One region of the Tumebacillus sp. BK434 genome, then DNA from elsewhere that is predicted to be linked to it. Evidence: predicted binding sites of a transcription regulator. Region 1 holds the regulator's gene; each other region holds the start of a gene.

Region 1 (3,111 bases):
GCCTTGGTCTCGATGATCTCCTGCTGAATCCCGTGTCGCCCGGCATGATGCCGGACGCGGCCTCCCAGCCATGGAAACCGCGCCATCCTCATCAGAAGCTCAAGCCTCCGTCGACCGCCAGCACTGCGCCGTTGATAAAGCTCGCTTCATCGGACGCCAGGAACAGGTAGGCGTTGGCGATGTCGCGCGGCTGGCCGAGGCGGCGCAGCGGCGTCTGCATCTGCATCGCCTGCAGCACCTTCTCCGGCACTTTGCCGGTCATGTTGGTGGCGACAAACCCCGGTGCGACCGCGTTGACGCGCACGCCTTTCGGGCCGAGCTCTTTCGCCCATGTCTTGGTCATGCCGACGACGCCCGCCTTGGTCGCCGCGTAGTTGGTCTGGCCGACGTTGCCGAACTGGGCGACGACCGATGCGGCATTGAGGATCACGCCGCTGCCCTGCGCCATCATCACCTTGGCGGCCGCCTGCGTGCAGAGGAAGACGCCGGTCAGGTTGATGCCGATCACTTGGTCCCACTGCTCCTGTTCCATCTTGACGAGGAAGCCGTCGCGGGTGATCCCGGCGTTGTTGACGAGGATGTCGACGCGGCCGAACTTTTCGAGCGCGGCGGCCACGATCTGCTCGACGTCTTCGGACGAGGACACGTCCGCTTTTACAAAATGAGCTTCTGCGCCGAGCCCGCGCAGTTCTTCGACGGCAAGCGCGCCGTTCGTTTCATCAAAATCGGCGAGGATCACCTTCGCCCCGTTCTGTGCGAACAGGATGGCCGTCTCCTTGCCGATGCCGTTCGCTCCGCCGGTGATGATTGCTGTCTTGTCTTGTAAGCGCATATGCGTTCTCCCTCCATGTTGAGCCTGTTCTGCTGATCGAATTATACCATTCGTTGTTACATGCCAGTTGCACCTGTCCGAAAAATCGGAAGAATGTCGGAAATAAGAACTTACGTTTGTATCTGTTACCAAGCTGTGGTATAATTTTTTCAACATCGAATCTGCGAACATATTTTCCCATCATCATAGAGTTCTCATACCATGTAGTCAAGGAGTGTATTCTGCAATGATCAAGCTGTCCAAGCGGCAACAGGAAATCATGGATTTTATCAAACGAGAAGTCAAAGACAAGGGGTATCCGCCATCGGTGCGTGAGATCGGAGAAGCGGTCGGCCTTGCATCCAGTTCCACCGTCCACGGCCACCTGGCCCGCTTGGAGCAGAAGGGTCTGATCCGCCGCGACCCGACCAAGCCGCGCGCCATCGAGGTGCTCGATGAAGAGGGAGCGTCCGATTCCCGCTTTGAATACTCGACCGTGATGGCGCCGATCGTCGGCCGCGTCACGGCGGGGATGCCGATCACCGCGATCGAAAATGTGGAAGACTACTTCCCGCTGCCGACCCGCTTTGTCGGTGATAACAACGTCTTCCTGCTCAACGTCGTCGGCGAATCGATGATCGATGCCGGCATCTACGACGGCGACCTCGTCATCGTCCGCCAGCAGTCCACCGCCCACAACGGCGAGATTGTCGTCGCGATGACCGAAGACGACGAAGCGACCGTCAAGCGCTTCTATCGCGAGGCCGACCACATCCGCTTGCAGCCGGAGAATCCGACCATGGACGCGATGCGCTACCGCAATGTCACCATCCTTGGCAAAGTGATCGGCGTTTTCCGCGAGATCATGTAAAATACGTAACCCGCCCTTTCCGGGCGGGTTTTTTCATGCATAGAAAAGCCCCTCATCTCGCCGAGATGAGGGGCTTATCGCTCTTAGTACGTGGTCAGGTATTGGTTGCGCTCCCACTCGGTGACGGCGGTGCGGAACATATCCCATTCGATTTGCTTCGCTTCGACGAAGTGCGCGATGACATGCTCGCCCAGCGCATTGACGATAACTTCGTCTGCGAGCAGCTCGTCGATCGCTTCTTTCAGGGAAGCCGGCAGCGAAAGGATGCCGTTTTCGAGGCGCTCTTCTTCGTTCATCACGTAGATGTTGCGGTTGACCGGATCGACCAGCTTCAGCTCGCGGCGGATGCCGTCGAGGCCCGCTTGCAGCATCGCAGCCAGCGCGAGGTACGGGTTGCAAGCCGGGTCCGGGTTGCGAACTTCGACGCGGGTGGACAGGCCGCGGGAGGCCGGGATGCGCACCAGCGGCGAACGGTTCTTCGCCGACCATGCGATGTAGCACGGCGCTTCATAGCCCGGAACGAGACGCTTGTAGGAGTTGACGGTCGGGTTGGTGATCGCTGCAAAGCCGCGTGCATGGAGCAGAATGCCAGCCAGGAAGTGCTTCGCTTGTTGAGACAGGCCGAGCTCGTCGCTTTCATCGTAGAATGCGTTGGTGCTGCCTTGGAACAGGGACATGTGGCAGTGCATACCGGAACCGTTGATGCCAAAGATCGGCTTCGGCATAAAGGTTGCATGCAGGCCGTGCTTGCGGGCGATCGTTTTGACGACCAGTTTGAATGTCATGATGTTGTCCGCTGCAGTTACAGCGTCGGTGTATTTGAAGTCGATCTCATGCTGACCGACTGCAACTTCATGGTGGGAAGCTTCGATCTCAAAGCCCATCTCTTCCAGCGTCAGCACGATCTCGCGGCGGCAGTTCTCGCCGAGGTCGACCGGTGCGAGGTCGAAGTAGCCGCCTTGGTCGTTGACTTCGGTGGTGATGTTGCCTTTTTCGTCGAGTTTGAAGAGGAAGAATTCCGGCTCCGGACCGACGTTCATCGTGTCAAAGCCCAGCGCTTTTGCGTCTTCCAGCGCGCGCTTCAGCGTGGAGCGCGGGTCGCCCGGGAACGGGGTGCCGTCCGGCATGTAGATGTCGCAGATCAGGCGGGCTACCTTGTAGCCTTTCTCCGTTTCCCACGGGAAGATCAGCCAGGTGTTGAGGTCCGGGTAGAGGTACATGTCGGACTCTTCAATGCGGACGAAGCCGTCGATCGAGGAGCCGTCAAACATCATTTTGTTATCCAGAGCCTTGTCAAGTTGAGAGACCGGGATCTCTACGTTCTTGATCACGCCGAGCAAGTCGGTGAATTGCAGGCGGATGTAACGAACATTCTCTTCTTTGGCCATGCGTTTGACGTCTTCTACAGTGTAGCTCATTTCTGGTTCTC
Region 2 (3,111 bases), on a different contig from region 1:
TACGGATGTGATCGTCGTCTGGGGCCGCAACGTCTCGGTGACGAACATGCACATGATGCCGTTTTTGAAGCGGGCGATGAACCGCGGGGCGGAGCTGGTCATCGTCGACCCGCTGATGACCGATTTGAGCGGCAAAGCGACGCGACAGCTCCAACCGCGGCCGGGCACAGACGGGGCGCTGGTGCTGGGGATGGCGGCCCATCTGCTCCAGCAGGGGCTGGTCGATCGGGTGTTTGTCGAAGAGCACGCCATCGGATATGATGCGTTTGCTGAGTATGTGCGAACATGGACGGTCGAGCAGGCGGCGGAGATCACCGATGTGCCGGCCGACGACATTCGCTGGCTGGCGGAGCGCTACGGCTCCGGCAAGGCGGTGGCGACGCTGCTGGGGCTCGGGCTGCAGCGCTACGCCAACGGCGGCAACACGATCCGGTTGATCGACGCCTTGGGTGCGATGAGCGGACAGGTCGGACGCTCCGGCGGCGGCGTGCATTATGCGAATCAGGTGCACCGCTTCGACTACCGGAAGTTGATGAAGCCGGATGCGCGAACCGACTACCGGGCGTTCACGAAGATCACGCAGGCGGATGAAATTTTGGCGGTGCAGGGTACGGAGCAGCCCGTACAGGTGCTGTTTGTGACGCGGGGCAACCCGGTGGCGCAGTTGCCGGAGACGGGCAAGACTTTGGCAGCGTATGAGTCGATTCCTTGCAAAGTGGTGATCGACATGTTCCTGCATGACACGGGGATGATCGCCGATTACTTCTTGCCGTGCACGACGGTGTTTGAGGAAGAGGACATCATGTACTCGTCGATGTGGCACTCCTATCTGGCCTATGTGAACCGGGTTGTGGAGCCGCGTGGCGAGACGCGTCCGGACTGGATGATCCTGCAGGGGCTGGCCGACGAGCTGGGCTTTGGCGAGGAATTTGGCCGCGATGTGCACGCATGGATGGAAGAGGCGATGGCTCCGCTGCAGGAGGACGGCATCACGCGGGAGAAACTGCAGCAGGACGGTTTTTTGAAGGCGCATGAAGAGCCGGTGGCGTGGGCCGATTTTCAGTTTGGCACGCCGTCGGGCAAGTATGAGTTTGCGTCATCGGCGGCAGCAGCGGACGGGGCATCGCCGATCCCGATTTTTGAAGAGCCGGTGGAAAGCCCGCGCCGGGATCGGGAGCTGGCGCGGAAGTACCCGTACCATCTGCTGACGATCCATCCGCGGCGCTCCTTGAATTCGCAGTATTATCACGTGCTGAAGATGCCGGAGCGTCCGGTGGTGGAGATCTCGGCGTTTGTGGCGGAGGAGACGGGGCTTGCCGATGGCGATCTCGTGCGCGTGTACAACGAGCGCGGCGAGGTGCTGGGCAACGTGAAGATCGTCTCCGGGCAGCACAAGCGGACGATCAAGATCGAAGAGGGCTGGTGGGGCAACCGGGGCACGGCGCTCAATGCCTTGACCTCGAACCGCCGCAGCGACTTGGGAATCGGGTCGGCGCAGTATGATTGCCTGGTCAATTTGGCGAAAGCATAGATGAGTGAGTGACAGAGGTCTCCTCTCCGGGAAACGGAGGGGGGATTTTTTTGCAGATTTTTAGGAACAAATGTTCGATTTTTGTGGCATAAGGAACGTGTGTTCGTATATAATAAGAAGAGAACGTGATGGAAATTCGAGCGGAGGTGTACGGCATGGCAGTTCAAGGGAGAAAAGAGATTGAGATTTCACAGCGCGAGCATCGACCCGTCTCGCTGATCTATCTGGACAGCAAGGGGGCGATCTCCCAGCGTGTCGTGCAGGTGACCGACGTGACAGACGAGGGGATTCAGGCCTATTGTTTCCTGCGCAAAAAGCCGCGGACCTTCCGTCCTGATCAGATCCTCGCAGCCTCCCTGCAAGCTCGAAGACCTCTCACAAGATAAAGGGAGCCTGTCGAAAATTTGATGGCTTTTGAAGTGCATTTGGGAAAGACCGAGCTTCTCCACCTGTGCTACAATGAACCTGCTAATTGAAGAAAAGCAATACCTCCAGCCGACCCAAGTACGTGACCCTCGCCTGAGGGTCAACCCAATTTTTCTTCATCCCCCAAGGAGGTATCATTGTGAGCACAGAGCGTGTTGAGCCAGGGGACCGCTTAGAAATCGCTTTGCAAGAGTACAGAGAGAGCTATATTCGTTTGGAGCGGGTGTTCACGGAGGGTTTTGAACGCCTTGAGAAACGGTTTACAGAATTTAACTCCTACTACAGAGAAGTCATCAATCGCCCGAACCGGAAATCGGACATGCAGTGCGAGGTGATTGACTTCCAGATTGTGAAACTGGATGCCCAGATTAAGTTGCTGAAGAGCAGACGGAGGGCATAGTCCGCACTGCGGATAGACAACCTCTCTCTCGTGCATCCTGAAGCATAAGGAGGGATGTGGACCATGGGTGAAAAGATCATCGCCGTCAACAAGGACCAGAACGGGGACATTGCGGAAGTGATGACACATACCGGGCGGGTGATTTCCATTCAGCAGGCGATGCAGGAAGCGGCCGAAGGGAAATTTGACTCGATTACGTCTCTGGACAAGGAAGGCAATTGGACGATTGCCAACTCCACCGGGGACGGCCAGCCAGAGACCGGGAACAACTTGGACATGCTCCCGTCTTTTGCAGAAGCGATGCACGAGGGAGAGTCTCTTCAGTAATTCTGACCACAGAGGTTCTTTCGCTACCAAGGCGGGAGAACTTTTTTCTTGTTCCACGTGGAACATTAGTGGAATCTCTAGGGATTTGCTATAATAGAGGTTGGAATACTTTTGGAGGTGTAAGCCAGATGGCTTTGTCTGTTGGTATTGTAGGATTGCCGAACGTCGGCAAATCAACTCTTTTTAACGCGATTACAAAAGCGGGCGCCGAAGCGGCAAACTACCCGTTTTGTACGATTGACCCGAACGTTGGTGTGGTCGAAGTGCCGGACGAACGTTTGCAAAAATTGACGGAAATCGTCGTTCCGAACCGAGTCGTGCCGACCGCATTTGAATTTGTAGATATCGCGGGCCTGGTCGAAGGCGCTTCCCGAGGCGAAGGTCTCGGCAACAAATTCCTCGGCCACATCCGTGAAGTGAACGCGAT
Region 3 (3,111 bases), on a different contig from region 1:
TTCAGCACTTCGGCGGTCAGATCGGACACCGTCAAGTACGGCATCTGCGAAGCAAAATTGCGCATCAGCAGGACGAACTCTTTGATCGCCCCGTTCGCTTTGCCGCGAATGCCGATGTTTTCGATCTCCATCAGGGCCTGGAAGGCCGACAGCTCATTCGCAGCCGCGTAGTCGAGAATCTTGCCGACGGTGGTGTCGCCGATGCCCCGCTTCGGCACGTTGATCACGCGGGTCAGCGAGAGGTCGTCGTTCAGGTTGGCGATCAGGCGCAGATAGGCCAAGAGGTCTTTGATCTCTTTGCGCTCATAGAACTTGATGCCGCCGTAGATCGTGTACGGCACGGTCGATTTCAGCAAGGATTCCTCGATCACGCGGGACTGGGCGTTGGTGCGGTAGAGCACGGCGATGTCGGAGTGCTTGCCGCCGCCTTTGATGTGTTCGAGCGACTGCTGGATGACGAACTGCGCTTCGGCGTGCTCGTCGTACGCTTTGTACAGCTTGACCAGCTCGCCTTCCGGTTTTGTCGACCAGAGATTCTTCTCTTTGCGCTCGGAGTTGTTTTCGATGACTTTGTTCGCAGCTTGCAGGATGAAGCCGGTGGAGCGGTAGTTCTGCTCCAGCTTGATCACCGTCGTCTCCGGATAATCTTTTTCAAAATGGAGGATGTTGGTGATGTCCGCCCCACGCCAGGCGTAGATCGACTGGTCGGAATCGCCGACGACGCAGATGTTGCGCTTTTTCTGGGCGAGCAATTGCACCAGCTGATACTGCGCCTTGTTGGTGTCCTGATACTCGTCGACGTGGACGTAATGCCAGCGATTTTGGTAGAACGACAGCACCTCTTCATGGTGCCGGAACAGGTAGACCGTCTTCATGATCAGGTCGTCAAAGTCCATCGCGTTGTTCGCCTTCAGCTTCTTCTGATAGGCGATGTAAACGTCGGCGGCGACCTTGCCGAACACGTCGCCTTCGCGCACCGTGTCGGCGAAGCGCTCATGTGTCAGCAGGTCGTTTTTCGCGTTGGAGATCATCGCGAGCAAGCCGCGCGGGTCGAACTTTTTCGGGTCGATGTTCAGCTCTTTCAAGCATTGTTTGACGGCGGTGAGCTGGTCGCCGGCGTCGAGAATGGTGAACGAGTTGGTGTACCCGAGCTTGTCCGCATCGCGGCGCAACACGCGCACGCACATCGAGTGGAAGGTGGAGATCCAAACGTCATACGCATTCGGGCCGATCAGGTTCTCGACGCGCTCGCGCATCTCTTTTGCCGCTTTATTGGTAAAGGTGATCGCGAGAATCTGCCATGGCGCCACGCGGCGCTCCCCGATCAGATAGGCGATGCGCCGGGTCAGCACGCTCGTCTTGCCCGAACCGGCTCCCGCGATGATCAATAGCGGGCCTTGGCTATGCAGCACCGCTTCTTTTTGCTGCGGATTGAGACCTTCGAGCATCTTCTCTCCGCCTTGTATTGAAAACATGTGCAACACCTCATGTCTAGTACTCAGTGCATCTTGAAGCTCATTATAGCAAACATAAGTTCCCATATCTATGCTCACCATCTACAGACAATAAAAACAGACGCAGCGAAAAAAGTCTATGAGCTGCGTCATATTTGCGAGTTTATTTGCCGCGCGTATCGGCCAGCCGCACCATCATCAGTTCGGCGGCGTATGGCCCGGTTTTTTCATAGAATTTGCGGATCTGCGAGAGTTCGACCTCGGCGATGTCGCGCGGCATCAGCATGTGGAATTGGATCAGGGTCGCGACATGCAAGGCAAACTCGTGATCATAGCCAAAGCGCGTCAAAATCCGGTACGCCAGCTGCGCGCCGAGGTTCTCGTGATCGTAGAAGTGCCCGTTCAAGCTGGTCTGGATGTGCGCTTTGGGGATCTGCTCCCCTTCTACGACGTAATACTCGCCCGAATCGCGCCCGTCGCGAATGTCCGCTCCATTTTCGATCTCGACGCGCTCTTTCGCTTTGAAACGGCCGTAGGGCGTTTTGATGACGCCGGTAAACTGCTTGATCCCGGGGTAGGCTTTGCCGATGTCATGCAAAAGCAGCGTCCAGACCATGTGCAGCGACGTGCCGGCGACGACTTCGGTTGCTTTGATGATGTGTTCGAAGACGGTGAAATGGTGGTAGGGGTTGTGCTGGTCGAGCGGGATGGCGCGGTGGAGCTCGGGAAGCCATTTTTCCAAACGTCCGTCCGCTGCCAATTCGCGCACCACTTGGACGGGATGCTTGATGAACCGGGCTTCGTGTTCTTGGAAGAAAGCGGCCGCTTCTTCATGCACCGCTTCGGCGGTGCGCACTTCGATGCGGTCGAAGTCTTCCGCATAGGTCGGGATCTGCAAGAGCCGTTCATAGCGGCGGATCTGCGCTTCGGAGACGGACGGTTCGCCCGCTGCCTGGCGCTTGCCGTTCATCGCCACCGCTGCTTCCAGCGGCACGTTCAGAAAAATGGCCTCAGTCTGATAGCCATGCTGGCGCGCCAGTTCCAGATAGGGTCTTCTGTATTTCGGAACGCGGTGTTTGGCGTCGAGCACGACCTGGCGGCCACCTGCCATCGCCTGTGTCAGGCGGTCTTTGACGGCAGCCAGCACCGCGTCGTTGATGTCTCGGGTGATCGTCTGCTCGCCAAACAGTTCCTTCTTCACATCGTCGGCGTGAATCCAGACGCCTTGGTTGGCCGCGGTCAGGTCGCGTGCGACCGTCGATTTGCCGCTGGCGGGGATGCCGACCAGCACGGTGAGGACAGACATGGGGGACGCTCCTTCCATACATTGCGTTGCATGTAGCATGCGCTGTTCTAGTGTTTCCTAATATATGTTATAATCGATGAATATTCGGTCTATCCGGCTCATAAGTATGTTCGGATGCTACTGCCTGCATATTATAGAGTGAAATGAATGGGAGTGATGACTCGAAATGAACATCGTAATGGCCCTACTCGCACTTGGGTTCCTGATCTTCATCCACGAACTTGGACATTTCTGGGCTGCGCGTGCCACCGGCGTCCGCGTTGATGAATTTGCTGTCGGATTCGGCCCCTCGATCATCAAGCATCAGCGCAACGGTGTCTTGTATCGGTTGAACTGGATTCCGCTGGGCGG
Region 4 (3,111 bases), 600 kb from region 1:
ATGGTCTACCTGATCGACGGCATCGTGTCGACATTGCGCTCCAACGAGCAGCACCACTCGCTCGTCCGCGAAATCATGCGGCTGCCGGCGCCGAAGGTGATTGAACACCCTGATATCTTTGTTCGGGAGACAGAGTTTGGCTGGGAGCATTTCGACCGGATTATCGAGCTGCGCAACTCGCCGGAAGAAGAGATCTCCTACCAGATGATTCAGACCGGATTTTCATCCTTCGATATCAGTTAGCAAGGAAAGGGCAGCATAGTCTCGAAGGAGGTAACAACGTGCAGGAACTCGGAGCTGAGCTCAAACGAATCCGCGAGGAAAAAGGCTATCAGCTGAATGATGTCCAGCAGGCGACCAAGATCCGCACCCGCTATCTCGAAGCGATCGAAGCGGGCGATCTGTCGGCAATGCCGGGTGTAGTCTATGTTCGCGGCTTTATCAAAAGCTATTGTGATTTCCTGGAGGTGGACGGCCAGGAGATGCTCGACCGCTACGGACTGTCTGCAGAGAAAAGCGATGCGCAGGTCGAACCGGTGCGCGTCGCGCAAAAGAGCAGGAGCCTCGGCAAGCCCGCTTCGTTCAATCCGCGCCTGCTTCCGCAGGTGGCGATCGCCGTCGCGATCCTCGTGGCGCTGTCGGCTGCGTACGCCCTGTACGTGAACCGAGACGACCAGCAGCAGGTCAGCAACGAAAAGGCGGATGTCAAGACGGCTGAACAGCAAAAGCCGCCAGCGAATCCGCAGACGCCCGCTACGACGCCGACCACTCCGCCGAAAGAGGAGCCGCCAAAGCAGACGACGGTGGTACAGCAGGTGCAAAAAGCCGGGACGCAGACCACCTATCAGGTATCCGGCACCAACGAAATGACGGTGGTGCTCGCCGCATCGAACGACTGCTGGATGCAAGTCACAGCAGATGGCAAGGTGCTGGAGTCGGGCATCGTCAAAAAGGGTGAGACCCGCACCTGGAAGGCGAAACAAGCGATCTCGATGCAGACGGGGGCATCCAAGTACCTCACCGTCAAAGTCAACGAGCAGCCGGTGCAGATCGAACAGATCCTCGGCGGCTATACGTTCTTGTTCAACCTGAAGTCGTAACCAGACGAGTCCTTACAAAACCGGAAAGGCAGAAGAAAAGGGGATTCGGCCGCATCAGGATTCGTCCTCTCCGCCGTCATCGAGACGGGGAGGACGGCCTGTATTGCGCCCGGGCTTGAGGATGCCCATGCCGATCCCCAGCCGTTCTGTCTCCTCAGCGATCACGTCGAGCAGCTTGGTGAGCCCGTTGTCGTCGAGCGTCTTGAAGATCGTCAGCAGCGAATAAAATTCATCCCGCCCGGCCCGAACCTGCGGGTCATCGGCCAAAAACTCCAGCCACAGCGCACCCGGCATCTCCTCCCATGCCGCACCATAGGCTAACCGGTACAGATCGACCAGCGTAAACGGCACGCCGATCGCGTAAAAGTACACGCTGAGCTGATCGAGCGCACGGGCCAATTGCAAGTCTTCTTTTCCTTTCATCCTCATCACCTCCCACCCCAAAAATCCAGCAAAAACCGCTCTTGGCTTTCCGCATACAAGGTTGCCAGCAGAAAGCAGTGCCTGATTTCATATCCCCGCTCCACGTAGGTGATCTGAAAATCCAGACTGCTTTTTTCCTGTTGGATCACGCGCACGCCATGTCGTTTCAAGAGCCGCTTCGCGTCGCCAATCCGCTTGAGCAGGCCGGCATGGTACGCTTCCAGCCGTTCGACATAAGCCTTGCCCAGATGAAGCGCCAAGGCGCGGATTCTGCCGAGGTCTGCTTCGACATGCTGGCGGAGCAGATGGAGGATGAGGATTTCCTTTACCGTGGAGAGCGGATCAAATCCGTCGGTCATCGCATCGGCCTCCTCAAAATCAGAACAAACGTTCCGGGAATATATGTTCGTATTCTAACACCGTGTTCGCCATTTTAAAAGCGCGAAGTCGAATTTTTGTTATGGGATTTTTTGGCGCTTAATGTGCGGCGCTTTGTGTTATAATTGGGGAGATAGATTGTTGGGACAGGAGGTACCTACAGATGGCGAAAGACGCGTCTTTTGACGTTGTGTCTAAAGTGGACATGCAAGAGCTGGACAACGCAGTCAACCAAGCGAGCAAGGAGATGACCTCCCGCTTTGACTTTAAAGGCAGCAAGAGCTCGATCGAGTTGAAAGAGGAAGAGATCGTGCTCGCATCTGATGATGAAGGCAAGCTGAGAAGCGTTGTTGACATCCTCGAAAGCAAGATCATCAAGCGCGGCATCTCGCTGAAGTCGCTCAACTACGGCAAGGTGGAGCCGGCTGCTGCCGGCACCGTGCGCCAGTCTGTCAAGATCAAGCAAGGCATCGATCAGGACAACGCGAAGAAGATCGTCAAGCTGATCAAGGACTCGAAGATCAAAGTTCAGGCGTCCGTTCAAGGCGATGCGGTTCGCGTCTCCGGCAAGAGCCGCGATGATCTGCAAGCGGTGATCCAACTGCTGAAAGAGGCGGATGTTCCGGTCGACCTGCAGTTTAACAACTACCGCTAACATCCGGCTTCAAACCGATGAGGAAGACTCTGCCCGCTGCGGAGTCTTCTTCCTTTACTTTTGACACCATTTCCGCATTCGTTTATACTTGAGTGCAGAATGCCAAGCTTCGCTTAGGCTCTGGAGGATAGGCTAGTGACACAGAAAACCATACAAAAAGTACACTTCGTGACGCTCGGTTGTGAAAAAAATCTCGTAGATTCGGAAGTCATGATGGGGATTGTCAAAGGCAAAGAGTATGAAATTGTCGACTCCCCGGATGATGCAGATGTCGTTGTCGTCAACACTTGCGGCTTTATCGACAATGCCAAGGCTGAATCGGTCGAGACGATTCTGACCATGGCGCAATTGAAAGAAACACACCATGTAAAATCTGTTCTGGTCGCCGGCTGCATGGCTCAGCGCTATCAGGATGAATTGATGACCGAAATTCCGGAGATTGACGGGATCGTCGGCACCCAGGATCTGATCCGGATCGACGAGCTGATCGAAGAGGCGCAGACCGGCAACCGCCCGCGCTACTTCTCGGCGGAGAACCCGATCTACCTCTATGAC

The links. Region 1 encodes LexA, which represses DNA repair genes until DNA is damaged. Its sites were predicted from a motif close to CGAACATATGTTCG; they were not measured.
Region 2: a site for LexA is predicted at 1,595-1,608, ahead of EV586_RS19760 (WYL domain-containing protein). Genes of this name have one in related genera too.
Region 3: a site for LexA is predicted at 1,525-1,538, ahead of pcrA (DNA helicase PcrA). Genes of this name have one in related genera too.
Region 4: a site for LexA is predicted at 1,919-1,932, ahead of EV586_RS00535 (YhjD family protein). Genes of this name have one in related genera too.

What each region holds. Positions count from the first base shown of each region.
Region 1 is NZ_SLXS01000001.1:696,262-699,372, forward strand. It holds gene fabG (3-oxoacyl-ACP reductase FabG) at 92-832, opposite strand; gene lexA (transcriptional repressor LexA) at 1,059-1,682, shown strand; gene glnA (type I glutamate--ammonia ligase) at 1,766-3,100, opposite strand.
Region 2 is NZ_SLXS01000013.1:15,684-18,794, reverse strand. It holds gene EV586_RS19765 (molybdopterin-containing oxidoreductase family protein) at 1-1,531, shown strand, start outside; gene EV586_RS19760 (WYL domain-containing protein) at 1,687-1,917, shown strand; gene EV586_RS19755 (hypothetical protein) at 2,097-2,357, shown strand; gene EV586_RS19750 (DUF3892 domain-containing protein) at 2,421-2,684, shown strand; gene ychF (redox-regulated ATPase YchF) at 2,813-3,111, shown strand, end outside.
Region 3 is NZ_SLXS01000002.1:623,782-626,892, reverse strand. It holds gene pcrA (DNA helicase PcrA) at 1-1,475, opposite strand, end outside; gene EV586_RS07035 (AAA family ATPase) at 1,618-2,778, opposite strand; gene rseP (RIP metalloprotease RseP) at 2,927-3,111, shown strand, end outside.
Region 4 is NZ_SLXS01000001.1:98,182-101,292, forward strand. It holds gene EV586_RS00520 (DUF3388 domain-containing protein) at 1-243, shown strand, start outside; gene EV586_RS00525 (helix-turn-helix domain-containing protein) at 282-1,100, shown strand; gene EV586_RS00530 (hypothetical protein) at 1,155-1,523, opposite strand; gene EV586_RS00535 (YhjD family protein) at 1,529-1,882, opposite strand; gene EV586_RS00540 (YajQ family cyclic di-GMP-binding protein) at 2,065-2,556, shown strand; gene rimO (30S ribosomal protein S12 methylthiotransferase RimO) at 2,692-3,111, shown strand, end outside.